2 regions of the Luteibacter flocculans genome follow, and region 2 is predicted to be linked to the other one. Evidence: riboswitches for the same ligand, from Rfam matches in the RefSeq annotation. Region 2 holds a riboswitch; the other holds the start of a gene.

Region 1 (11,837 bases), 240 kb from region 2:
ATGCGCTGCTGGATTATCGAACCAACGCCCCGAGCGCCTTGCGCGCCCATCCGACCGAGGAACACTTCCTGCCGTTGCTGGTAGCCGCCGGCGCCGGGATGGGCGACGTGCCCATGGCGATCGACGGCGGTATTACCTACGGCGTGCTGTCGATGGACTGCTTCGCCTGGGGCGTCGCGTAAGCGACGCCCCGAGTGCGCCATCAGATCTGCGCCTGACCGCCGTCCACGAAGAGCTCTACGCCGGTGATGTAGCTGGCGTCGTCGGAGGCCAGGAACGACACCGCCTTCGCGACTTCGTCCGGCTCGCCGGTGCGGCCCAGCGGCGTCACGCTCGCCACATAGTCCGAGTACTCGGCGATCTGCTGGTCGCTCATGCCCAGCTCGCTCTTGTAACCTGGGGTGACCACCGTGCCCGGCGCGACCACGTTGACGCGGATGTTGCGTCCCTTGAGGTCGTTGGACCAGGTGCGAGCGAAGGAGCGCACCGCGGCTTTCGTCGCCGCATAGACGCCAAAGGCGGGCGCACCCTTGATCGACACCATGGAGCCGTTCAGCACGATCGCCGAACCCGGGCCCATCAATTCGATCGCCTTCTGCACCGTGAACAGCGTGCCTTTGACGTTGATGTCGAAGTACTTGTCGAACTGCGCTTCGGTGATCTGGCCGAGCGGCGCGAACTCGCCGCCGCCCGCATTGGCGAAGAGGATGTCCAGGCGACCACTCTTTTCGCGGATGGTGGCGAAGATGCGATCGAGATCCTGCATGTTGGCAATGTCGCCCTGGATCGCGGTCACACCCAGGCGCGCGGCCACAGCGTCCAGCTCGGCCTGGCGGCGGCCGGTGATGTACACGGTAGCGCCTTCGCGCATCAGGCGTTCGGCGGTGGCGAGGCCAAGGCCCGAACTGCCGCCGGTCACAAGGGCGATCTTGCCGGCGTGGCGGGTCGCATGGATCTTGCTGGTGTCGAGGGAAGTCATGGGAATCTCCGGGGAGGCCGCGGCGCGGCCGATGGACGCCACTCTAGTTATTCGCGACTGGTGGATAAATAATCTGCTTTCGATTTCTTCATTCATAGGAAGAAACAATCATGGATCGCCTCCTCGCCATCCGGGTTTTCGACCGCCTGGTGGAAACCGGCGGCTTCGGAAGGGCCGCTGACGCGCTGCAAATGCCCAAGTCGACGGTCACCAAGTTGATCCAGGGCCTCGAACGTGATCTGGGCGTGCGCCTGCTGGACCGCACCACCCGGCGCGTGACGGTGACGGCCGAAGGCGCTGCGTACTACGAGCACACGCGACGCTGGCTGGCCGACCTGGATGATTTCGAGACCGCGCTGAACGCCGGGCGGGGTTTGCCCACCGGCAATCTGCGCGTGGATACCGGCGGTTCCGTCGCCGCAGGGCTCATCCTGCCGGTGCTGCCCGAGTTCCGCGCGCGCTATCCCGGGATCCGGGTGCAGTTGGGCGTTACCGATCGCACCGTGGACCTCGTAAGCGAGGGCATCGACTGCGCCATCCGCAGCACGGGCGACGACCCCAGCCTGGTCACGCGGCAGATCGCCTCGCTGCGCTGGGCGTTTACCGCATCGCCCGCGTATCTCGCGCAACGCGGCGCGCCCACAACGCCGGACGATATCCTGCGCGACGGGCACGACGTGATCGGTTACTTCTCTGCACGAACCGGTCGTGCGTTGCCGCTGCGCTTTCGTGTCGATGACCAGGACGTGTCGATCGACGCGCCAGCCGCCGTCCAGGTGAACGAGAGCAACGCTCACACCGCTTCCGTACTGGCTGGCCTGGGCCTGGCGCAGACGCTGGCCTTCAGCACCGACCCTTACGTGAAAAGCGGCCAACTTGTCTCGCTGCTGCCCGATATGCAGCCGCCGCCGCTTCCGGTGTTTCTGGTCTACCCACCGGAGCGGCGGAACAACGCGCGACTGCGCGCGTTCCTGGATTGGATCTCGGAGGCCTTGCCGGCGCAGGCGGCCGGCATCGAGATACCGACGAAAGCCGCCTAGCGAAACATCACGCGTGGCGGGGCGTGAGCGATCCAGCCCGCGCTTTCTCGCGCGCCTTGCGAATCTTCAACCAGCGCTTGTACCGGCGCTTGAGCTTGCGGCGGTATTTGCGTTCCTTGCGGTCGTGATTCCACAGATAGATGGCCGGCGTGCTCAGCAGCGTGAGCAACTGCGACACCAGCAACCCGCCGACGATGGCGATACCGAGCGGGCGACGCATTTCCGAACCGACGCCGAAGCCGATGGCGAGCGGCAACGCCGCACCCATCGCCACGAGCGTCGTCATCGTGATCGGGCGGAAGCGCACCAGCGCGGCCTGGCGAATCGCCTCCACCGGCGACATGCCCTGCTCCCGCTGCGCCACCAGGGCGAAATCGACCATGAGGATCGCGTTCTTCTTCACGATGCCGATCAACAGCAACACAGCGATGATCGCCATTAGCGTGAGCTGCGTCTGCGTGATGAGCATCGCCAGGAACGCGCCCGCGCCCGCCGCCGGCAGCGTGGAGATGATCGTCAGCGGGTGACCGAGGCTCTCGTAGAGAATGCCGAGCACGATGTACACCGCGAGAATCGCACCGATCAGCAGCACCATGCCGTTGGATTGCGCATCGCGCAGGCGCTGGTTGGCGCCTGTGAAATCCATCCGGATACCTTCGGGCAGGTTGATGGCGCGCACCGCCTGCTCTACCAGCGTATTGCCCTTGTCCGCCGTGATCTTCGGCGCGAGGTTGTACGTGATGTCTGCCGACTCCAACTGGTTCTGGTGCGTGACTGCGCTGGGTACCGCCACGGGTGCGATCTTCGCCACCGCGGACAGCGGAATCATCTTGCCCACCTCGTTCTTTACGTAGGTGTTGAGCAAGGCATCAGGGCTGAGGGTCTGCGCCGCGGCAGCGGTCAGCACCACCCAGTACTGGTTGATATCGGAATAGATGATCGACACCTGGCGTTGGCCGAAGGCGTTGAACAACGCGGAATCGATCATGCCCATGCCGATTTGGAGACGACCCGCGGCGTCGCGGTCTACCTTCACCATCTGTTGCTTGCCAACGATGTCGAAGTCGCTGCCGACGTCACGGAACTCCTTCATCTTGCGCATCTGACGTACGAGTTTCAGCGTCCATGGTTGGAGATCTTCGCCACTGGTGCTGATCAACTGGAACGAGTACTGCCCGCGGTTGCTGTTGCCGCCTCCGCCGCCGAGGAACTGCACGGGGTTCATGAAGACCTGCACGTTGGAGATCTTCTCGTACTCCTTGCCGAGCCGATCCATGATCTCCTTCAGCGATTCCCGGCGTTCGCCGGGACCGCTGCCCTTGGGTTTCAGGTCCACGAACATCAGGCCCTGATTGCCCACGGCGCCGCCGTTGTCACCGCCGAGAATGGTGGACACATCGGCAACCGTGCTGTCCTTCTGCAGGACCTCGGCCACCTGGAGCAGGCGCCGGGTCATCTCATCGGGAGAGATGTTCGCATCCGCGCTGACCTGCAACTGCAGCATGCCCGTGTCTTCGTCGGGCATGAAGTTGCCGCCGGCCGTCTTCACCACGGCGATGGCGAGCACCACGGTCGCCACGAGCAGAATCAACGGCTGCCAGCGCATCAGGCGGCGATGCCGCATCGCCCAGTCGAGCCCGCGCTGGTACAGGCGAAGAAAGCCGCGGTCGAAACGTTCCAGCGCCAGCTCCCAGCGCGAGGGCTTGCGGTCCGGTGCGTCGTGTTTCAGGTAATGCGCGCACAACGCGGGAGTCAGCGTCAGCGACACCACCGCGGAAATAAGCACCGCCGCGGCAAGCGTTACGGAGAACTCGCGCAGCAGCTTGGTGATCATGTTGTTGCCGAACAGCAACGGCGCGAATACGGCCACGAGCGACAGCGTGATGGAGATCACCGTGAAGCCGATCTCGCGCACACCTTCCAGCGCGGCCTCCATAGGCTTCGCGCCATTTTCCATGTGGCGAACGATGTTCTCGATGACCACGATGGCGTCGTCCACGACGAAGCCGATGCACAGCACCAGCGCCATGAGCGACAGCGTGTTCAGCGTGTACCCCAGCGACCACATCACCACGAACGCGCCCGCGAGCGACAACGGCACGCTGAGCGTGGCGATCATTGTCGGCCCCATCCGGCGCAGAAACACCAGCATCACCAGCACGACCATGACGATACTGATCATCAAGGCCACTTTGACCTCGTGCAGTGCCGACTGCGTGGTCTGGGTGAGATCGAAGATGGGCGTGACTTCCGCATCGGCGGGCAGCAGCGAGCGGAACCGCGGCAACGCCTGGCGGATGGCTTCCGCCGTGGCAATCGAGTTGGCTTCCGGCCGCTTGCTGATCTGCATGGTGACCGAGCGCTCGCCCTGGAACCACGCCTTCTGGTATTGGTCCTGCTGGCCGCTGTACACCTTGGCGATGTCGGAGAGCCGCACCGGGACGTTGTTGCGTACGGCGATGAGGATCTTGCCGAAGTCCTCGGGGCTGCGCAGGCCGTCGTTGGCGATCACCGTCATCTGTGAGTCGCCGTCGGAGAGCACACCCTGCGGCGAGTTCACATTGGCGGCCTGCAGTGCATTCGACACGTCGTTTGCGGTGAGCCCCTTCGACGAAAGGGCGTTGGTATCCAACTCGATACGGACCGCGTGCGGCGTACCGCCGAAGATCTGCACGCGCGATACGCCGTCGATCTGCGCGACCGCCGGCCGGATCAGCGTGTCGACCACGTCGTAGAGCTTGTCGGGTGGCATCGTTTTCGAGGTAAGCGCGACGAGCAGGACGGGGATCTGGCCCGTATCGAACTTGAAGTACTGCGGCGGCGACGGCATGCCGGCCGGCAAATCCGCGGCGGCGGCGTTGATGGCGGCCTGCACGTCGCGCGCGGCAGCGTCCGTCGAGCGGTTCATATCGAAGCGGATACGTACGAACCCTGCGCCTTCCGTACTGTTCGAGTACATCTGGTCCACGCCCGGGATCTGCCCCAGGTGTCGCTCAAGGGGCGCGATCACGGTGGACGCCATCGTCTGCGCGCTGGCGCCAGGCATCTGCGTCTGGACAAACACCGCCGGCACCTCGATCGAAGGCAACGCGGCAACGCCCAGCAACATATAGGCGATGGCACCGGCCAGGGTCAGCCCCGCGGCAAGCAGCGAGGTACCGATGGGCCGGCGGATGAAGGGAGCAAAAAAGTTCACGGCACGTCCTGTGTTCGCGGGAAGGTACCCCGCGCCCGCGGACTTTATGACGTCCCGCGCGTTTCGTCGCGTGTGCCTTTAGTGGGGCCCCTGCCGGAAGACAGGGGTTCCCGGTTTCAGTGTGCGGGCGCGTAGCGCAGGGTCAGATAGTAGGTGCGACCCAGCTGGTTGTAATAGGCCGCCGTCTCGTAGCGCTTGTCGGCGAGGTTGGCGACGCGGCCCTGCACGCTCCAGTCGGCATCGACGTGCCATGTCGCGCGGAGGTCGGCGGTGGCGTAACCGCCCAGCCGGCGCGTGTTGGCGGCGTCGTCGAAGCTGTGGCCGGCCGCGTTGAGCGAGCCGCCCAGCGTGAATGCGCCCAGGTCCTTGTCCAGGTCCACGCGGGCGGTGCGTTCCGGGCGACGCGCGAGCAGGTTGCCGTCCTGGCTTCCGCCGTCGCGGTTCTTCGGCTGTTGGAGCGTGACGTAGCCGCGCACATGCCAGCCATCGACGTCCGCACCCACCTGCCCCTCGATGCCACGGATGCGTGCCTTGCTCACGTTGATCGGCAGGAAGTTGGCATCGAAGCCGATGAGGTCGTTCACGGTGGCCTGGTAGGCGTTCACCGCCCAGTTCCAGATCCCGGGACGCGCAGACAGCCCGATCTCGGCAGTACGCGAGGTTTCCGGATTCAGATTGACGGGCGCGCCGTACGGATAGAACTCGTCATTAAAGGTTGGCGCGTGGAAGGCGGTGCCATAGGACGCCGTGAGCTTCATGCCGTTGTCGAAGCGGAAACCATAGGCCGCCGAACCGGTGGTGTGGTTGCCGAACTGGGTGTTGTGGTCGTGACGGACCGAAAGCTGGAGTTCGTGGGCGCCAAACAGACCCTGGTACAGGGCGAAGATGCCTGTGTTGTTGCGCGAGTCGGCCAGGTAGTCGGTATCGCTCTTCAACGTTTCCTGCTGGTAGTCGACACCGGCCGTCAGGGTCTGGCCTGCGGCGAGGGTCACGTCGTTCTGCCAGGACGCCTGATTGCGCTTGGAGTAGAGATAGCCCACCCGCGCCTTGTCCACGCCGTAGTTCACGAAGTCGAGCGTCTTGTCGGCGCCATTGAGGTAATTGTCGGCGCGGTCCTGGTTCTGGCCGAGCGCGAGCGACATGCGCCACGCCGGCATCACGTCGAAAGCCAGCTTCCCACCGGCCACCTGCTGGGAGCGGCGCGTGAAGTTCTGGAAGTCGCCGTCGTACTCGATGTCGCCCTTGCTGCGCAGCCAGCTACCGGTGAGCTCGGTGCCATCGTCCCAGCGATAGCCGCCCGACAAGGCGCCGTTATACATGCGCGAGGCATCGTGATCCGGCTCGTCGGTGAAGCAGCCCGCCATGGCCTCCGCGGCGCCGACGCGGCAAGCGTTGATCCCGGCCGTGTATTGCCCGCCAAGGCTGGCGTTGTACCAGCCGTGCTGGCCGCCACCGGAAATGCCGGCCTGCCCCGCGGTATAGCCGTGGCTACCGCCCGTGACGGACAGCGTCGGGGTCGGCGCCTCACCGGTCTGGCCGTGGCGGGTGAAGATCTGGATAACGCCGCCAATGGCGTCAGATCCATACAGTGTCGAACGCGGACCGCGCACGATCTCGATGTGGTCGATCTGCTCCACGGGAAGCTGCTCATAGGCTGGCAGACCGGCACCCACCGTGCCGACGCGCACGCCGTCCACCAGCACCAGCGTGTGCGACGAATTGGTGCCGCGCATGAACAACGAGGTCTGCTGGCCGATGCCGCCGGTGTTCGCGATCGCCACGCCGGGCAGGCCAACGAGAAGATCCTGCACGCTCACCGGCTGCAGCCGCTCGATGTCCTCGCGGGTGATGAGGGTGACCGGTGCCAGCACCTCGTCCAGCGGCGTGGGTGCACGGTTGGCGGTCACCACCACCGGATCGAGCCGGTCGGGCGCGTCGGCGGCATGGGCCATCGTCATCGTGGACAAAAGCGCCGCCGCGAGCAGGGTCTTCTTCATGGAACGTCTTCCTTTCGCCGCAAAGCGGCTCATGCAGGCAATCGGAGGACGTGCGACGAACGGCAAACGGGAGGGAACCCGGCGGCTGTCCGGATCCGCCCTCCGCGAATCGATCGAAACAGGGACGCCCGCCGGGGTGGCGGGTCGACATCGGGCCGGTCTCCGGACTCGCGTCAGCCATCGACGATGGCCGGACCCGGTGCCTTCCCGCTCGCGCAGTGGCGTCTTACCGAGTCCGCGAACGGGCAATGCCCGCCTGGACGCATACCGTTGCGGGGGCAGTGCCGGCCTTGTCCTACGAAAGAACGCACCGGCTTCCCGTTTAATCCACGCCAACCACCGTCGGCGCGGACACCCGAACGGGGCGGATGGTAGCCGGCAAGTGCTTGTTTGTCACGACAAATTTAATTTTTGCTTAACACAGGGTTGACCATCGCAAAATAATTCGATTACAAGCGAAAGGAATTGCTGTCGGGCGCGCGGTATGGCGCAACGGGAGGCATGGCCTACGAAGCCGCGTCCGGGGGGACCGGTGGAGCGGGGCGATGAGACAGCAATACCGCCGGAGCTCGGCTCGCACCTTCGCAGCCGGCTTTCTTGCTTTTCCTCGGGGAGACAAACACATGCAGGCCTCCAACGTTCGCAATGGCGCCATTCGGCGCACCGCCTTGTGCACCGCCCTCGCCTTCTGCTTCGCCAGTGGCGCCGTGCTCGCCCAGTCCAATGCTTCCGGTGTCGTGTTCGGCCGCGTCGCGCAGCCGGACGGCGCCGTCGTCCATCTCGAAAACCTGGATACGGGTCTGACCCGCGACGTCGGCGTGGATGCCGATGGGCGCTACCGCGCCAGCTCGCTGCCGGTCGGCCGCTACAAGGTATCGGTCCAGCGCGGCGGTCAGGTCGCGGAAAGCCGCGACAACGTGCAGGTGAACCTCGGCGGCGGCGTGGACGTGTCCTTCGGCGGCGCAGCGACTGCTTCTGCAACTTCCGCGCAGAACCTGGAAGGCGTGCAGGTCACCGGCAACGTCCTCCCCGCGATCGACGTGTCCCAGGTCGACTCGCGCACCGTACTTACCTCGGAACAGTTGCAGAAGCTGCCTCTCGCACGCGACGTGACAGCGGCCGCGCTGCTCGCGCCGGGCGTCATTTCCGGCGACAGCCGCTACGGTAACGTCGCCTCGTTCGGCGGTTCGTCGGCGTCCGAGAACCAGTACTACATCAACGGCTATGCGGTGACCAACGCGCTCACCGGCCTGGGCTTCACCAGCCTGCCCTACGACGCGATCGACCAGCAACAGATCTTCACCGGTGGTTACGGTGCGGAATACGGTCGCTCGACTGGCGGCGTGATCAACATCGTGACCAAGCGCGGCGGCAACACCTGGAAGGGCGGCGTCGGCATGTACATCCAGCCGAACGGCGCACGCCAGTCGCCACGCAATATCTATCGCACCAACGGCCAGCTGTACCAGAACCGCGGCGACAACGAGCGCAGCGACACCCAGTACACCGCCTACATCAGCGGTCCGCTGATCAAGGACAAGCTGTTCCTGTTCGCTGCGGGCGACTTCACCCGCACCGATACCAAGTCCACCAGCAGCATTCTGGCCCCGCAGCGTACGAACCAGACGCAGAAGGCCACGAAGTGGATGGGCAAGATCGACTGGAACATCACCGACAACCATCTGCTCGAAGTCACCGGCATCGGCGACAAGACCAACACCGAACGCAGCGTCTACGCGTACGACTACGACACGCGCAGCCGCGGTGCGTATCTCGGCACCGACAATCTCAAGAACTTCGATGCGGGCGCGGGCTCGGCACCGGGCGGTGACGTCTACATCGGCAAGTACACGGGCTACATCACCGACGACCTGACCATCAACGCGCTGTACGGTCACACCACCACGAAGCACGAGCGCGATCTTGGCTACGCCGGTTCGTCGAACTGCCCGTGGATCACGGACAACCGTCGCGGCATCGCCAATCCGATTACCGGCTGCGGCCTCGTCAACGGCACGGTGCTGAATGCCGGTGCCAAGGACAAGACGCACGGCTGGCGTCTCGACGTGGAATACCGCGCGGGCGATCACGATCTGCGCGTCGGTGTGGACAACCAGACGCTCGAATCGACCTCCGGCAACATCTACGAAGGCGGCTACCGCTGGGTCTATCGCAATGCGGGCACAGTCACGGGCCGTCCCGACATCGTGCCGCCGCCCGGTACCACGTACGTCGCGGAAAAGCGTCTCTTCGAAACCGGCGCAAGCGTGAAGACCGAACAGGAAGCGCAGTACATCGAAGACCACTGGCAGGTCACCGATCGCTGGATGGTGTACCTCGGCCTGCGCAACGAGCAGTTCAAGAACTTGAATGGCGACGGCGAGACCTATGTGAAGCAGCGTCATCAGCTTGCGCCACGCCTCGGTGCGACCTGGGACGTGTTCGGCGACTCCACGTTCAAGATCTACGCGAACGCCGGCCGCTATCACCTCGCCATTCCGTCCAACGTCGCGATCCGCGGCGCGTCGGCATCCACGTACTACAGCGAGTACTACACCTATAGCGGCGTGGCTGCCAACGGCGAGCCGACCGGCCTGACCCAGCTCGGCAGCCGCGCGTACCTCAACGGCGAGGACGGCACGACGCCCGATCCGAAGACCGTGGCCGCGAAGGGCATCGACGCGTATTACCAGGACGAATACATCCTCGGCTTCGACAAGGCCATCAACGAGAACTGGAGCTTCGGTGCGAAGGCTACGTACCGCAAGCTGAAGAGCTCGATCGACGACTTCTGCGATTCGCGCCCGTTCGAGTCGTATGCCGCGCGCAACGGCATCGACATCAGCAACGCGTCGCTGCCCGGCTGCTATCTGTTCAATCCGGGCAAGTCGAACACCTTCCTCGTGGACGTGGGCGGCGGCCAGTACGTGCCGTTCAAGCTGACCAAGGACGACTTCACTTCCCCGCCGCCGGGCAATGTGCCGTTCCCGGATCTGAAGCGCAGCTATTACTCGCTCGATCTCTATCTGGAACATCACTTCGCGGACGATTGGTACGGCCGCATCGACTACACCTTCTCGCGCAGCTACGGCAACTCGGAAGGCCAGTTGAAGTCGGACATCGGCCAGCTCGATCCGTCGGTGACGCAGGACTGGGACGCGCCGGAAATCATGCAGTACGCGAACGGTCCGCTGCCGAACGACCGCACGCACCAGTTGAAGGCGTACGGTTACTGGCAGGCCACGCAGGAATGGTTGTTCGGCGGCAACCTGGCCGTTGCGACGGGGCGTCCGAAGAACTGCATCGGCCTAGATCCGGTCGATGCGATCCAATACGGCGCCTCGTACTTCGAGTGCGGTTTCCAGCCGTCGCCGCGCGGGTCGAAGGGCCGCTTGCCGTACACATGGAACCTCGATCTCAACGCCGAGTACCGCCCGATGTGGGCAGGCCAGAACCAGCCACTGGCGTTCTCTGCCACGGTGTTCAACGTCGTCGGCAGCCAGCGTCCCGTCGGTCAGATCGACGTGGGCGAGACCGGTACGGTGCAGAACGGTGTGCCGGTGGTCAGCGACGACTACCGCCGTCCGATCGCGTTCCAGAACCCGCGCTACCTGCGGCTTGGCGTGCGTTACGACTTCTCGCTCTAAGACGAAGGACACAAAACAGCACAGGTGGGAGCCACCCTGGTGGCGATAAGCCAACGAAGCGGTGTGGCAGCGAGGCAAGTTGCCATCGCCAGCAGGCTGGCTCCCACCGGCGATCTCCCTATCAAGGCCGGCGCGGAGCGCCGGCCTTTTTTTGTGGGAGCCACCCTGGCGGCGAAAAGCCAACGAAGCGGTGTGGCGGCGAGGCAAGTTGCTATCGCCAGCAGGCTGGCTCCCACCGGCGAGCTTCATCGCCGCCGGGGCAGCTTCCGTGTGGTTTAGCCGAAGACCTTCGTGCCGCCGATCCAGGTTTCGGTGACCTGGTAAGCGTCGTCCATCACCACGAAATCGGCGCGGTAGCCGGCGGCGACGTGGCCGTGGGTGCTGCCCAGGCCGAGGAACGCGGCAGGATAGGTGGAAGCCATGCGAGCGGCTTCGTCATACGACACGCCGACCATCTGCACCGTGTTGCGCACGGCGGTCGCCATGTCGAGCGCCGAACCGGCGAGCGTACCGTCAGCCGTCTGGCAGACGCCATCGCGTACCGTGATCGTCTCGCCCTTCAACACGAAGTTCGGATTGTCGGAACCGACCGGCGGCATGGCGTCGGTGACCAGCATCATCTTCTCGCGTGCCTTCGCCGCGATCGCCACACGCAGTGAGGCGGGATGCACGTGGTGACCATCCACGATCAGACCGCACCAACTCGCCGCATCTTCGAGCGCCGCACCGACCACGCCGGGTTCGCGGCTGGTGAAGGGTGTCATGGCGTTGAACAGATGAGTGAAGCCACGGACGCCGCTGCCGAGCGCATGACGCGTGGTGTCGTAATCGGCAGCGGTATGTCCTGCCGCCACGATTACGCCATTGGCGACGAGCTGCGCGAGGACGTCGTCCGAGGCGCGTTCCGGCGCCAGCGTGAGCAAGGTCACGCCGCCGTGGCGGCGCGCGATCATGGCGACGTCGTCCGCACCCGCGACG
Region 2 (11,837 bases):
CGAAGCGGAACACGAGTGCCTGGATCACCTGGGCCACCAGCACGTACCCGGCTGCCGCACGCACGAACAGCGGTGCCCACTGAGCGAAGCGCTGGACGTACTCCGCCATGTGCGGTGCCGTATAGCGCCCACCGAGCCAGTAGAAGGCACCGTTGGAGACTGCATAAGACAGCGTTGCACTCACCAGCAGCCCAGCGAACACCAGCGCGTGCGAGCGCAGCGAACCGTCGTAGCGAGGCGCCAGCAGGCGGCCTGCGTACCAGAGCACCGCGTAGGCCAGCGGCATGAATGCATAGGCCACGGTAATGCAGAAGTCGCTGACACCTGCATAGCTCACCGAATACCAGTCCACCAAAACGGAAAGCACGACGAAGGCGACGAAGGCCAGGTGCTTGCGCAGATAGATGCCACCGAGAAAGAACAGTGCCATCGATGCGTCGGGCAAGTGCAACGCATCGCCGAAGTGATGGAAGCGCGTGCCGATCATGACCACGGCGAACAGAGCGGCAACGGCCGCGAACATCGGGCGGGACAGCGGTTTCATGGTGGAACCTCGCAGTGGCATGGAGGATTACGAACGGGGTTGGTAGCGCAGCGTGAGCAGCCAGTTACGGCCAGGCTGGTTGAAGTAGCGGGCGGTCTCGTAATGGCGATCGAACACGTTGTTTGCGGACAGCTCGACCTTCCAGGCCGTCGCAAACGCATACGCCAGGCGAAGATCGGTGAGCGTGTAGCCGCCGAGCCGGTGCAGGTTGCTCGTGTCGTCGTAGCGATACCCGGAGGTGAACACGCTCGCCCCGACGCTCAGCGCACCGACCGAGCGATCGACGTCCACCCGTGCCGTGCGGCGCGCGCGACGCGGCAGAAGGTTGCCGTGATTCGCATCATCGCTATCGTCCTCGGGCTGCAACCACGTGGCATTGCCCGCGAGCCGCCAGTCGCCCAGCGTCGTGTCGCCAGCGAGTTCCACGCCACGGATGCGCGAGCGATCGACGTTGTTCGCACCACCGAAGGGGAACAGCGGCCCCGTAAGGCTCGCGTCGAACACGATGAGGTGATCGATGCGGTTCTGGAACGCGTTGATCGACCAATGCCCCCAGCCCGGCGTGCCGCGCAGGCCCAATTCGACGTTGCGCGAGGTTTCGGGACGCAGATCGGGGTTGCCGTAGTCGGGATAGTAGAGATCGTTGAACGTGGGGGCCTTGAATGCCGTGCCGTAGCTGCCGGTCACCTGCAAGGTGTTCGTCAGCGCGTAGCCGTATTGCAAACTGCCCGTGGTCTTGCCGCCGAACTGGCTGTTCTCGTCGCGGCGGAGGCTCGCCTGGATCGAGTTTGCGCCGAACTCCTGTTGCCACTGCGCGAACAGAGCATGGTTGCGCCGCGCATCGACGAGATAGTCGGTGCTGCCAACGACGCGGTCGCGCTGCCAGTCGAAGCCCACCGTCGTAAGGCCCATGGCACCGCCGATGCGGCCGAGATCGGCCTGGATCGAGGCGAGATCGCGGTGCGTGTTGAAGGTATCGGCGTAGACACCGTCCTTCTCGTCGGTGGAAAGGTCTTCGCTGCGCCCGAGGCTTGCCGTCAACAGCACGTCCTGCGCGGGCTTGTAGCGCACGCGGCTGCCGAGCACCTGCGTGGCCGACGCGGCGAAGTTGCTGTTGGTGCCGTCGTAGTGATTGCGGCCTTCACTGCGCGTGGCATTGGCGTCCGCATCCCATTGTTCGTCGAAGCGCCAGCCGCCCTTGAGCGACAGCGCATTGTTGCGATAACCGTCGCGATCCGGCTCGTAGGTGAAGCAACCGCCACCGCCGGGGCTGGGCCTGCCGCGGCATGCATTGATGCCATCGGTCTGGTCGTGATTGGCCTCGACTGCATACCAGCCGTTGGCACCGCGACCGGCAAAGCCGACCGCGCCACGCAACGTGTTGTCGCTGCCCACGCCAATCGATGCCTGCGGTACGAAGCTGCCTTGCGGGTGACGGGTGAAGATCTGGATGACGCCACCGAGCGCATCGGAGCCGTAGAGACTGGAGTAAGGGCCGCGCACGATTTCGATCCGCTCGATCTGATCGACGGGAATGTCCTGGAAGGCAGCCGTGCCGGACGTGACCGAGCCCACCCGCACGCCATCCACCAGCACGAGCACGTGATCGGCTTCGGTGCCGCGCATGAACACCGATGTGGCCTTGCCGGGACCGCCGTTGTTGGCGATGGAGACGCCGGGCGTGCCGCGCAACAGATCGGCGAGCGAGCGCGGCTGGCGCTGCTCGATCTCCGCACGGTCGATGACGGTCGACGCAGCAAGCACCTGGGTGAGTCCCTGATCGGTGCGGCTGGCGGTGACGACGACCTGGTCGAGATCGGTGGAGGCCTCGTCGGCAACGGCGACGGCAGGCACGACGAAAGCTACCGCGATGGCAAGCGCGAGGCGGCGGAAACGAAACGACACGTGATGACTCCCTGCGAACCGCGCCAACCCGCGCGGCATGATGGCGGGGACAAGTGCAGGGATAGGTGGGGATTGCCGGCGGCAGAACTCGACGGCCACCCACGACATGGCCCTCCGCCTGTCCGGTGTACCACGAGGCCGGTCTCCGGGCTCACGAGCGCAGGCCATGCCTGCGGGGCGGCGCCTTCCCATGCCTCAAGGGCACAGTGGCTTCGATGCCGACCGTTTACTCGCCTACCGTTGCGGGGGCAGCTCCGGAATGGCGCGATGTGTCGAACCGCGCGTCACCGGATTCCCGTTTCAATCCGCGGCGCTGCCGCCTCGGATCACCTTGGGCGGCGACAGTGTAGCGGAACGTTTCGCGAAACGGTCACGCCAGCGCAGGAACGGGCGCTCTATCGCGTAGTGCAGCAAGGCGCCTCCGGCGAGTGTCGCGACGGCATAGATGGCGAAACGCAGGAAGCGATAGTCCGCCAGATGGCCGTCCAAAGCCGTCTGGACGAGCGTGAAGACAAGCTTGTGGCACAGGTAGAGGCTGTACGAGGCGCGTGCAAGCCACCCGGCACCCGGCACCTCCAGGCGCGCCAGCCACGTATCGCCACTGGCCGCTGCCACAAGCAACGCCATGCCAAGGGCGAGTGCGGGATAGCCGACCACGCACGGCCAGAAGTCCATGCGCGCGCCGTCGAACAGAACGAGCATGGCGCCGAGCACCAGCAGACCGCACGCAAGCAGCGCCGTCGCGTGCGCGCGAAGGCGCGCGATCATGGCGGGCCGGAAGACACCCGTCGCTGCGAGTGCCACACCGGCCACGAGCCCATCGAGGCGCGACCATGTCGGGTAGTAGAGATAACGCAGGTAAGGCAGGCCGGCACCGTCGCCGTCACCCACCAGCGCGGGGGCCAGTTGGCTCGACCAGAGCCAGGCACGCAGGAGCATGCCACCCACCACAACGGCGAGACAGATCGCCACGAACGCGCCGACCGACGCACGGCGTGCGAGCGCCAGGGCAAGCAGAGGGAACACGAGGTAGAAATGCTCTTCCACGCACAGCGACCACACGTGCGAGAAGGCGTAGTTTTCCGGGTTGTCGAACAGCAGGTTGAAGGTGAAGGTCGGGAACTGCCACAGCGGTTGCATGCCCGGCGTCTCGCGCCATCCCGGCAAGGCCACATAGATGGCGAGTACGACAAAGAACGCCGGTAGAATGCGTACGGCGCGACGCCGATAGAAGTCGCCAAGGTCCAGCGTGCCGGTGGCATGCAGCGAACGCAGCACCTGCGAGCCGATCAGGTAACCGCTGAGCACGAAGAAGAGATCGACGCCCATCCACCCGGCGTGTTCGAGCGTCGCAAAGCCGGTACCCAGGCCGCCGAGCAGATAGCTGTGGAATAGCATCACCCAGACGATGGCGATGGCGCGCAAGGTATCGAGACCGGGCGTACGCTGCATGATCGAACCTGCTCCCCTGTGAACGGTCGGGCCATGCTGCGCTCATCCCCTGCGCCATCCGTGACCGAGGCATGGCGTTTTCCGGGCGGCGGCCTCCGGCGAGCGCTACCATCGCGGCTGAGAACCAAGGGGGAGAACACCATGACGGCAGCGACCGCCGGCACGCTGACATGCGTGGGCCTGGGCATGATGCTCGGCTCGCACCTGACGCCGATCGCGCGGAGCCAGATCACGGCGGCAGACGTGGTCTTCGCCGGAGTATCCGATGGCGTCGTGGAGCAGTGGGTACGCCGTCTGCACCCCGACGTTCGCAGTCTTCAGCCGTTCTACGCCGAGGCGAAGCCACGGCAGGCGACATACCGGGACATGGTCGAGGCGATGCTGACCGAGGTGCGTGCAGGACGACGCGTGTGCGGCGTGTTCTATGGTCATCCCGGCGTCTTCGCGCAGGCACCGCACGAGGCGGTAGCGCGAGCACGCGCGGAGGGCTATGTGGCGCGGATGGAGCCGGGCATCTCGTCCGAGGACTGCCTCTACGCGGACCTTGGCCTGGACCCCGGCCGAACGGGCTGCCAGCACTTCGAAGCCACCCAGTTCATGTTGTATCGGCGCTCGGTCGATACCTCCGCATGGCTGGTGCTCTGGCAGGTCGGCATTGCCGGCGACCTGAGCGGCGGACGCTTCGACACCGAGCCCCGTCGTCTCGCCGTGCTGGTCGAGGTCCTGAGTCGCCATTACCCGCCCACCCACGAGGTGGTGATCTACCGCGCCGCCACCCTGCCCTTCCAGACGCCGCGGATCGAACGCATGCCACTCGGCAGTGTGCAGGACGCCTCGCTCGGCATGCCGGATACGCTGGCGATCCCCCCCTGCACGCCGCTGGAACCCGACCTCGCCATACGCGCGCGTCTGGCCGAATTTGCAGCATCGGAAGCGCCTTAACGGACCGAGCCCGCGGGCGCGCTATGATCGGCGCGCGCATGGTCACCTGGGGAGGTGTTCCGGCGTCATCCAATAGGGGAAGACATGTCGAACGTAATCGATTTCCTGGCGCGCATGGGCGCCGAGGCCGACCTCCGCGACGCGGGGACCGAAGCACTGGCACGCGAACTTGCCGAGGCGAACGTCGACGGTGAACTCGCCGCCGCCATTCTCGCGGCTGACGAAGACACGCTGCGCGAACGCGTGGCGCCGGGCACTTACTACAGCATCCAGCTCGACCGTGAGAAGGAAGATCCGAACCAGGAGCAGGAGAAGGAGAAGAAAGAAGCGCCGGACAACGACGGTGCGGAAAAGTCCGCGCTCGCGCACAGCGCCTAGGCGTGAGATGAGGTTCGTGGGCCACATTCGCCACCGGCTCTCGCTGTGTGCGGTGGCGTTGTTGCTGGCGTCGTACGCCAGCATGGCTGTGGCCCAGTTGAAGCCGGGCGAGGATGCGACGACCACCCTCGCCCAGGCGGATGCGACCAAGACCTCGGACCATTCGGCTTTTGTCACGACACTGGCACGGTTGAGCCAGGACGCGGCGTCGCTGACGGAAAAGCAACGGGAGCATCTGCACTATCTCGAAGCGTGGCAGGTGGCCTATGCCGGCGATTACGAGGCGGCCATTCCCTTGCTGGAATCCGTCGTCGGCAGTTCGTCGGACAAGACCCTGCGTTTCCGCGCCACGGCCACGCTGATCAACATCCTGGGCATCGGCCATCGCTATCAGGATGCGTTCTCGCGCCTCAGCGAACTGACGGACACACTGCCGGACGTGAATGACCCGCAGGCGTTGCTGCAAGGGCTTGGCGAGGCGGCGCAGATGTTGACCACGGCCGGCCAGTACGACCTGGCCGCCGACTATGCCGAACGGATGATCCAGAACACGCCCGCCAACGCGAGTGCGTGCAAGGGCACGTATATCAAGTTGCATGCGCTGTATCGTGGCAAGCGTATCGTCGGCAGCGATCCGCGCTACGTGCAGGGCGTCGCCGACTGCGAGGCGGCTGGCGAGAAGCTCATCGCCAATGCCTTGCGCACCGACGTGGCAGAGAGCGCGATCGCCGACGGCCGACCACAGGACGCGGTGTCGCTGCTGGAGAAGCACTACGCGTCGGTATTGCACGATCAATATCCAAGTCTGACGTCGCAGGTCGAGTCGCTACTCGCGCGCGGACACTGGGAACTGGGCGAGGTGGAAGCCGCAGAGAAGTACGCGCATGCGGCTGTCGACAGCGCGGTGCCGGGCGAGTACTCCGAGCCTCTCGCAAGTGCCCTGCATACGCTGTACCTCGTGGCGCGACGCCACGGCGACTTCCAGATGGCCACGCAGTGGCTCGAACGCTACATGCAGGTCGACAAGGGCTATCTGAATGACGTGACCGCACGCGCCATCGCCTACCAGGTGGTGAAGCAACAGGTGGCGTCCAGCCGCATGGAAGCCGATGCACTGGACCGGCAGAACCAGATCCTGCACCTGCAGCGCGAAGTCGATCGGCGCGCCATGGAGACCAGTCGCCTGTATATCGCACTGCTGCTCACCGTTCTTGCCGCCATTGCGCTATGGCTGGTTCGTACCAAGCGCGCGCAGCTTCGATTCATGCGCATGGCCCGGCGCGACAGCCTCACCGGCATCTGCAACCGCCAGCACTTCGTCGATGAAGCCACGCAAGCCTTGCAGGCGGCGGGAAGGAACGGGACACCCTCGTGCCTCATCCTGTTCGACCTCGACCACTTCAAGCTCGTCAACGACACCTACGGGCATTCGGAAGGCGACTGGGTCCTTCTTCGTGTGGTGGCGGAATGCCGCGATCACCTGCTCCAGCACGACGTCTTCGGCCGCCTCGGCGGTGAGGAATTCGCGATCCTGCTGCCCTTCACCGATGAGGCGAGCGGTGCCAAGCGCGCCGAGATGATCCGTTCGGCCATCGCTGCACCACCGGCCGGCGGTCCTTCGACAGCACGTGTCACGGCGAGCTTCGGCGTCGCCTGCACGTTGCGGCACGGCGCGGACCTGGACCGCCTGTTGATCGTGGCGGACGAAGCGCTTTATCGGGGCAAGGCCAACGGTCGCGATCGCGTCGTGATCGCCATGCCCGAGGAAGCGCCGCAGGAACGACCGCAGGAAGCGGAACAGATCGATGCCGTGGACCATGCGACACCTGTCCGGATGGCGAGCCCCTGATCCCCGTGAAATGGTGGCTCCCGCGCAATGCGGAAGCCACCTTACTCACATCACCACAGGCAGCCGAGCAGACCGTCGTAGACCGAGTGATTGGTCATGGGCAGCTTGTCGTTGAGCGGATCGCCGCCGGTCATGACCTCATAGAACGCATCCACCGGCGTGTCCTTCGCCAGCAGCAGCTTGCACTTGAACAGCTTGGCCGTGGCCTGCACGGCGCCCGACTTCGGGTTCACGGAGGCATGGCTGCCGGCAAACACCCACAGGCACTGCTTCAGCGTGGCCTTGGTAGCGTCCACCGAGCAGCTGAGCTGCAGCGGCGTCAGGTTGGAGTAATCGCCTTCGCAGAATGTGTCGCCGCAGAGGCGATCGAAGGCCATGTTGAGACGGTCTTCGGCCTCGCCGAACGACGCCGTGCCGGCGTCACGGGTCGGCCAGTCGAGGGCATCCACGTAGCGCACGGGCGCCGGGGCCGGATCGGTGGTGGTGGTCGGTTGTGCGAAAGCAGCGGCCGGGAGAACGAAAAGCGCAGCGGCCAAGGTGGATCGAAGCATCGTGGTGACTCCGTGGTTGGGGAGCACCTATGAAACGCTCGTGGCCTCAGCGCGTATGTCCCGCGCTGCCCGTTCGGGCCTGTGGCGATCGCGCCTGGCGAGGGGTAGGAACGGCAACGCGTCGTCGCCGTCCCTGCCCGAATGTCGCACCTTCCCGCGTTACAGCCAGCGGCCGTAACGCCGGATGTAGATCGTCTTCATTACCTGGGTCAGGATGCAGTAGCTCACCAGCGTCAGCGCCAGCCAGGCGAAATAGATGCCCGGCAACGGCTGCATGCCGATGCGCGCACCCAGCGTGCTGAACGGAATGAGCATGCCCACCACCATGATCGCGCCCGTGAGCGCCAGCACCGGCGCCGACGCCATGCTGCGCAGGAACGGAATGCGCCGCGTGCGGATCATGTGCACCACGAGGGTCTGCGAGAGCAGGCCTTCGATGAACCAGCCCGATTGGAACAGCGACTGGTGCTCAGGGCCGTTGGCGCCGAACACGTGCCACATCAGCCAGAACGTGGTGATGTCGAACACCGAACTGACCGGGCCGATCCACACCATGAAGCGACCGATGTCGCCCGCGTCCCACTTGCGCGGCTGGCGCAGATATTCGTCGTCCATGCGGTCGAATGGAATCGAGAGCTGCGACAGATCGTAAAGCAGGTTCTGCACGAGGATCTGCAAGGGCAGCATCGGCAAGAACGGAAGGAACGCGCTCGCCACCAGCACGCTGAACACGTTGCCGAAGTTCGAGCTGGCCGTCATCTTGATGTACTTCATGATGTTGCCGAAGGTGACGCGGCCTTCGACCACACCTTCCTCAAGCACCATCAGGTTCTTTTCGAGCAGGATGATGTCGGCGGACTCTTTGGCAATGTCGGTGGCGGTATCCACCGAAATGCCGACGTCGGCCTCGCGCAGCGCCGGGGCGTCGTTGATGCCGTCGCCCAGGAAGCCCACGGTGTGTCCGCGGCGCTGCAAGGCCTTCACCACGCGCGCCTTCTGCACGGGCGACATCTTCGCGAACACGGTGGTCCTCTCGACCATCGCGTCCAGCGCTTCGTCGTCGAGCTGTTCGATGTCGCGCCCCTGCGCCGAAGCGCTCACGTCGAGTCCGACCTCCGCACAGATCTTCCGCGTGACCGCCTCGTTATCGCCGGTGATGACCTTCACCGCGACGCCATGGTGGTGCAGCGCGCGGATCGCCGTGGCCGCGGAATCCTTCGGAGGATCGAGGAAGGCAAGGCAACCCACGGCGGTGAGGCCTGCCTCGTCGGCCACGCCATAGGCACGCTCCGCCGATGGATCGCGGCGCATGGCCACGATCAGCACGCGCAGACCGTCCTCGTTGAGCCGCCGCGTCATCGCGCGGATCTCGGCGCGTTTCTCGTCGGTCATGTCCTCGATCACGTCGCCTGTGCGCGCCTGCGTGCAGATCGCGAGCATTTCCTCCACTGCGCCCTTGCATACCAGCAGTTGCTCGCCCTGCCCGTCGCTCACCACGACCGACATGCGCCGACGCTGGAAGTCGAACGGGATCTCGTCGACGATGCGGAAGCGTCGCGCGACGGGTTCGAGGTCGCGATGCTCCAGCACCGCCTTGTCCATGAGGTTGCGCAGGCCCGTCTGGAAACGGCTGTTGAGGTAACCGAATTCGAGCGCTTCGTCGGAATCGCCGCCCGCCAGATCCACGTGCCGTTCCAGCACGATCTTGTCCAGGGTGAGCGTGCCCGTCTTGTCGGTGCAGAGCACGTCCATCGCGCCGAAGTTCTGGATCGCGTTGAGGCGCTTCACCACGACCTTGCGCTTCGACATGGCGATGGCGCCCTTGCCGAGATTGGCCGTGACGATCAGCGGCAACATCTCGGGCGTGAGACCGACCGCGACCGACAGCCCGAACATGAAGGCTTCGAGCCAGTCGTGCTTGTCGAAACCGTTGATGAAGAAAACGATCGGCACCATCACCGCCATGAAGCGGATCAGCAGCCAGCTCACCGAGGCGATGCCGCGGTCGAAGCTCGTCTGCACGCGTTCGCCGGACAGCGTGTGCGCGAGCGAGCCCAGATAGGTGCGCGCGCCCGTGGCGAGTACCACGGCGGTGGCGGTACCGGACACGACGTTGGTGCCCATGTAGCAGACCGTCGGAAGGTCCAGCGGGCCGCTGCTCGTATCGCCTACGGCCGAGCCGCTGGGCGCCGCCTTCTCCACGGGGAGCGACTCACCCGTGAGGATCGCCTGGCTGATGAAGAGATCCTTCGCCGCCATCAGACGCAGGTCGGCGGGCACCATGTCGCCCGCGCCGAGGTGAACGATGTCGCCTACCACCAGTTCCTCGACCGGCACCTCGATGCGCTCGGCGTGACCATCCTCTGCGCGGCGCGTGACGGTGGCCGTATTGCGGACCATCGCCTTCAGCTTCTCCGCCGCGCGCGACGAACGGAATTCCTGGGTGAACGACAGCAGCACGCTGATGCCGACCATCACCGCGATGATCGTCGGTCCGGTGTAGTCGTCGGGCTCGGTCACCAGCTGCACGACGGACAACACGAGCAGCACGATGATGAAAGGGTTGCGGAACGCGTGCAGCAACTGGATCGACCAGTGCGGCGGCTTCTCGTGGCCGACTTCGTTGATACCGTCGCGGTCGAGACGCTCCGCGATCGCGGTTTCGTCGAGACCGTCGGGGCGGGAGTCCAGCGAGCGCAGGAGATCGGCCGCGGGGCGATAGGCTTCCGCAGTGATGTGGTTGAGGGTCTTGGCGGCCGTACCGGCCTGCGAGGTCTGGATCTTCATGGCCCGCTACCTTTCCGGACATCGTCCGGACGGGCGCGAGCGGCCTACGGCGATCAGCCGATGGCAGGCGCGCCGACGCAGAGTCGACGTTCGGTGTCGCTATGGAGATGGACGGCGGACGGCGTAGGCCGCGCCGTAGTGTCTATGTCGCAGTTCATGACTGCGAAAGCTTGCCTTCCGCCGGTTTCATCGAGCTTTCGGTGGTGTCGAGCGAGCGCGGCACGGTGATCGTGCGCTTGGCCGGTACGGAGCCGGTAGCGCGACGACGGGCGAGAGCAAAGGCGAGACGGCGACCGAACATGCGCGGGCCGGTCTTTTCGAGCTGAAGGTTCATGGCTCAATCCTCGAATAACGGAAGCTCACGGCTTCCGACGAGGTGAGCCGGACTTTCCCTAGCGGAGGAAAGCGCCGGCCGACCGGGTGCGGTCGCCGCAGGCGTTGAGTTTTGCCAGCGCCGGGACCCGATGCGTGCGGGAGCCGGCGCGTCGACTAGGGTAGACGTCCATATGCCTGAATAAGCGAAGGAGGGTGCCGCCCCGCGAGACGTTGCGGTGCAGCCTGAGGATTGTCGCGCCGCAGCGTGGCAGGGTCAAGCACGGCGTGTATCAAAATGGAATCAGGCCGACAGCGGCAGGCCGGCGGCGATGCCCGCCTCGTATTCCTTCGCCTCACCCAGCAGCCATTCGCGGAAGCGGGCCACGCCGTGGTGGGTTTCCGAACGCTTGGGATAGACGAGGTAATAGGCCTCGGTGACGCGCAGGCGCTCCTTGCACAGTACGGTGAGCGCGCCGCATTCGATCAGCGAGCGCGCCATGACCAGGCGGCCGAGGGCCACGCCCATGCCTTCCAGGACCGCACGCTGGAGGTGTTCGGTGTTGTCGAATCGCGCGACGTAGCGCGAGGGCAAGGGCATCCCGAACGCTTCCGCCCAGTCGTTCCAGCGGCCCGACGGGTCGCCCAGCAAGGGCCAGCCGGCCAGGGACGTATCGGGCAGGCCGCCCATCCGCCGGACCAGCGACGGGCTGGCGATGGGGACTATGTATTCGTCGAAGAGACGTTCCGCCTTCGTGCGCGGCCAGGCACCCAGGCCATAACGGAACGCCACGTCCACGGTCGGCTCGCGGTCGAAATCGACCACCGAGACGGAGGAATGCAGACTCAGTTCCAGCTCGGGATGCTTGCCGACCAGGCGCGGCAGGCGCGGCACGAGCCAGCTCGACGCCACCGAGGGCAGGACGCTCAGCGTCACCGTGTCGTGGTGACGCCCCTGGTAGCGACCCAGCGCGTGCTCGATACCTTCGAAATGGTGGCCGATGGCCTCGAGGAGATTGGCGCCGTCGGCGGTCAGGGTCACGCCGCGGGGACCGCGATCGAACAGCGATCGGCCAAGGCGCTCTTCCAGGTTGCGCACCTGATGACTCAGCGCACT

Evidence for each region. A riboswitch is a leader RNA that binds a small molecule or an ion and turns the genes downstream of it on or off. The one in region 2 is predicted to bind cobalamin.
Region 1: linked by a shared signal. The riboswitch ahead of IM816_RS00550 (TonB-dependent receptor domain-containing protein) and the one ahead of btuB (TonB-dependent vitamin B12 receptor) in region 2 are both predicted to bind cobalamin.

What each region holds. Positions count from the first base shown of each region.
Region 1 is NZ_CP063231.1:120,879-132,715, reverse strand. Features, by position in the region: gene IM816_RS00570 (DODA-type extradiol aromatic ring-opening family dioxygenase) at 1-182, shown strand, start outside; gene IM816_RS00565 (SDR family NAD(P)-dependent oxidoreductase) at 203-979, opposite strand; gene IM816_RS00560 (LysR family transcriptional regulator) at 1,090-2,019, shown strand; gene IM816_RS00555 (efflux RND transporter permease subunit) at 2,027-5,215, opposite strand; gene IM816_RS00550 (TonB-dependent receptor domain-containing protein) at 5,332-7,212, opposite strand; cobalamin riboswitch at 7,349-7,586, opposite strand; gene IM816_RS00545 (TonB-dependent receptor) at 7,836-10,859, shown strand; gene nagA (N-acetylglucosamine-6-phosphate deacetylase) at 11,135-11,837, opposite strand, start outside.
Region 2 is NZ_CP063231.1:357,432-369,268, reverse strand. Features, by position in the region: gene IM816_RS01515 (hypothetical protein) at 1-544, opposite strand, end outside; gene btuB (TonB-dependent vitamin B12 receptor) at 572-2,488, opposite strand; cobalamin riboswitch at 2,569-2,798, opposite strand; partial or broken gene IM816_RS01505 (acyltransferase family protein) at 2,792-3,901, opposite strand; gene IM816_RS01500 (SAM-dependent methyltransferase) at 4,043-4,843, shown strand; gene IM816_RS01495 (hypothetical protein) at 4,928-5,221, shown strand; gene IM816_RS01490 (diguanylate cyclase) at 5,238-7,070, shown strand; gene IM816_RS01485 (hypothetical protein) at 7,121-7,621, opposite strand; gene mgtA (magnesium-translocating P-type ATPase) at 7,781-10,408, opposite strand; gene IM816_RS01475 (hypothetical protein) at 10,563-10,742, opposite strand; gene IM816_RS01470 (LysR substrate-binding domain-containing protein) at 11,025-11,837, opposite strand, start outside.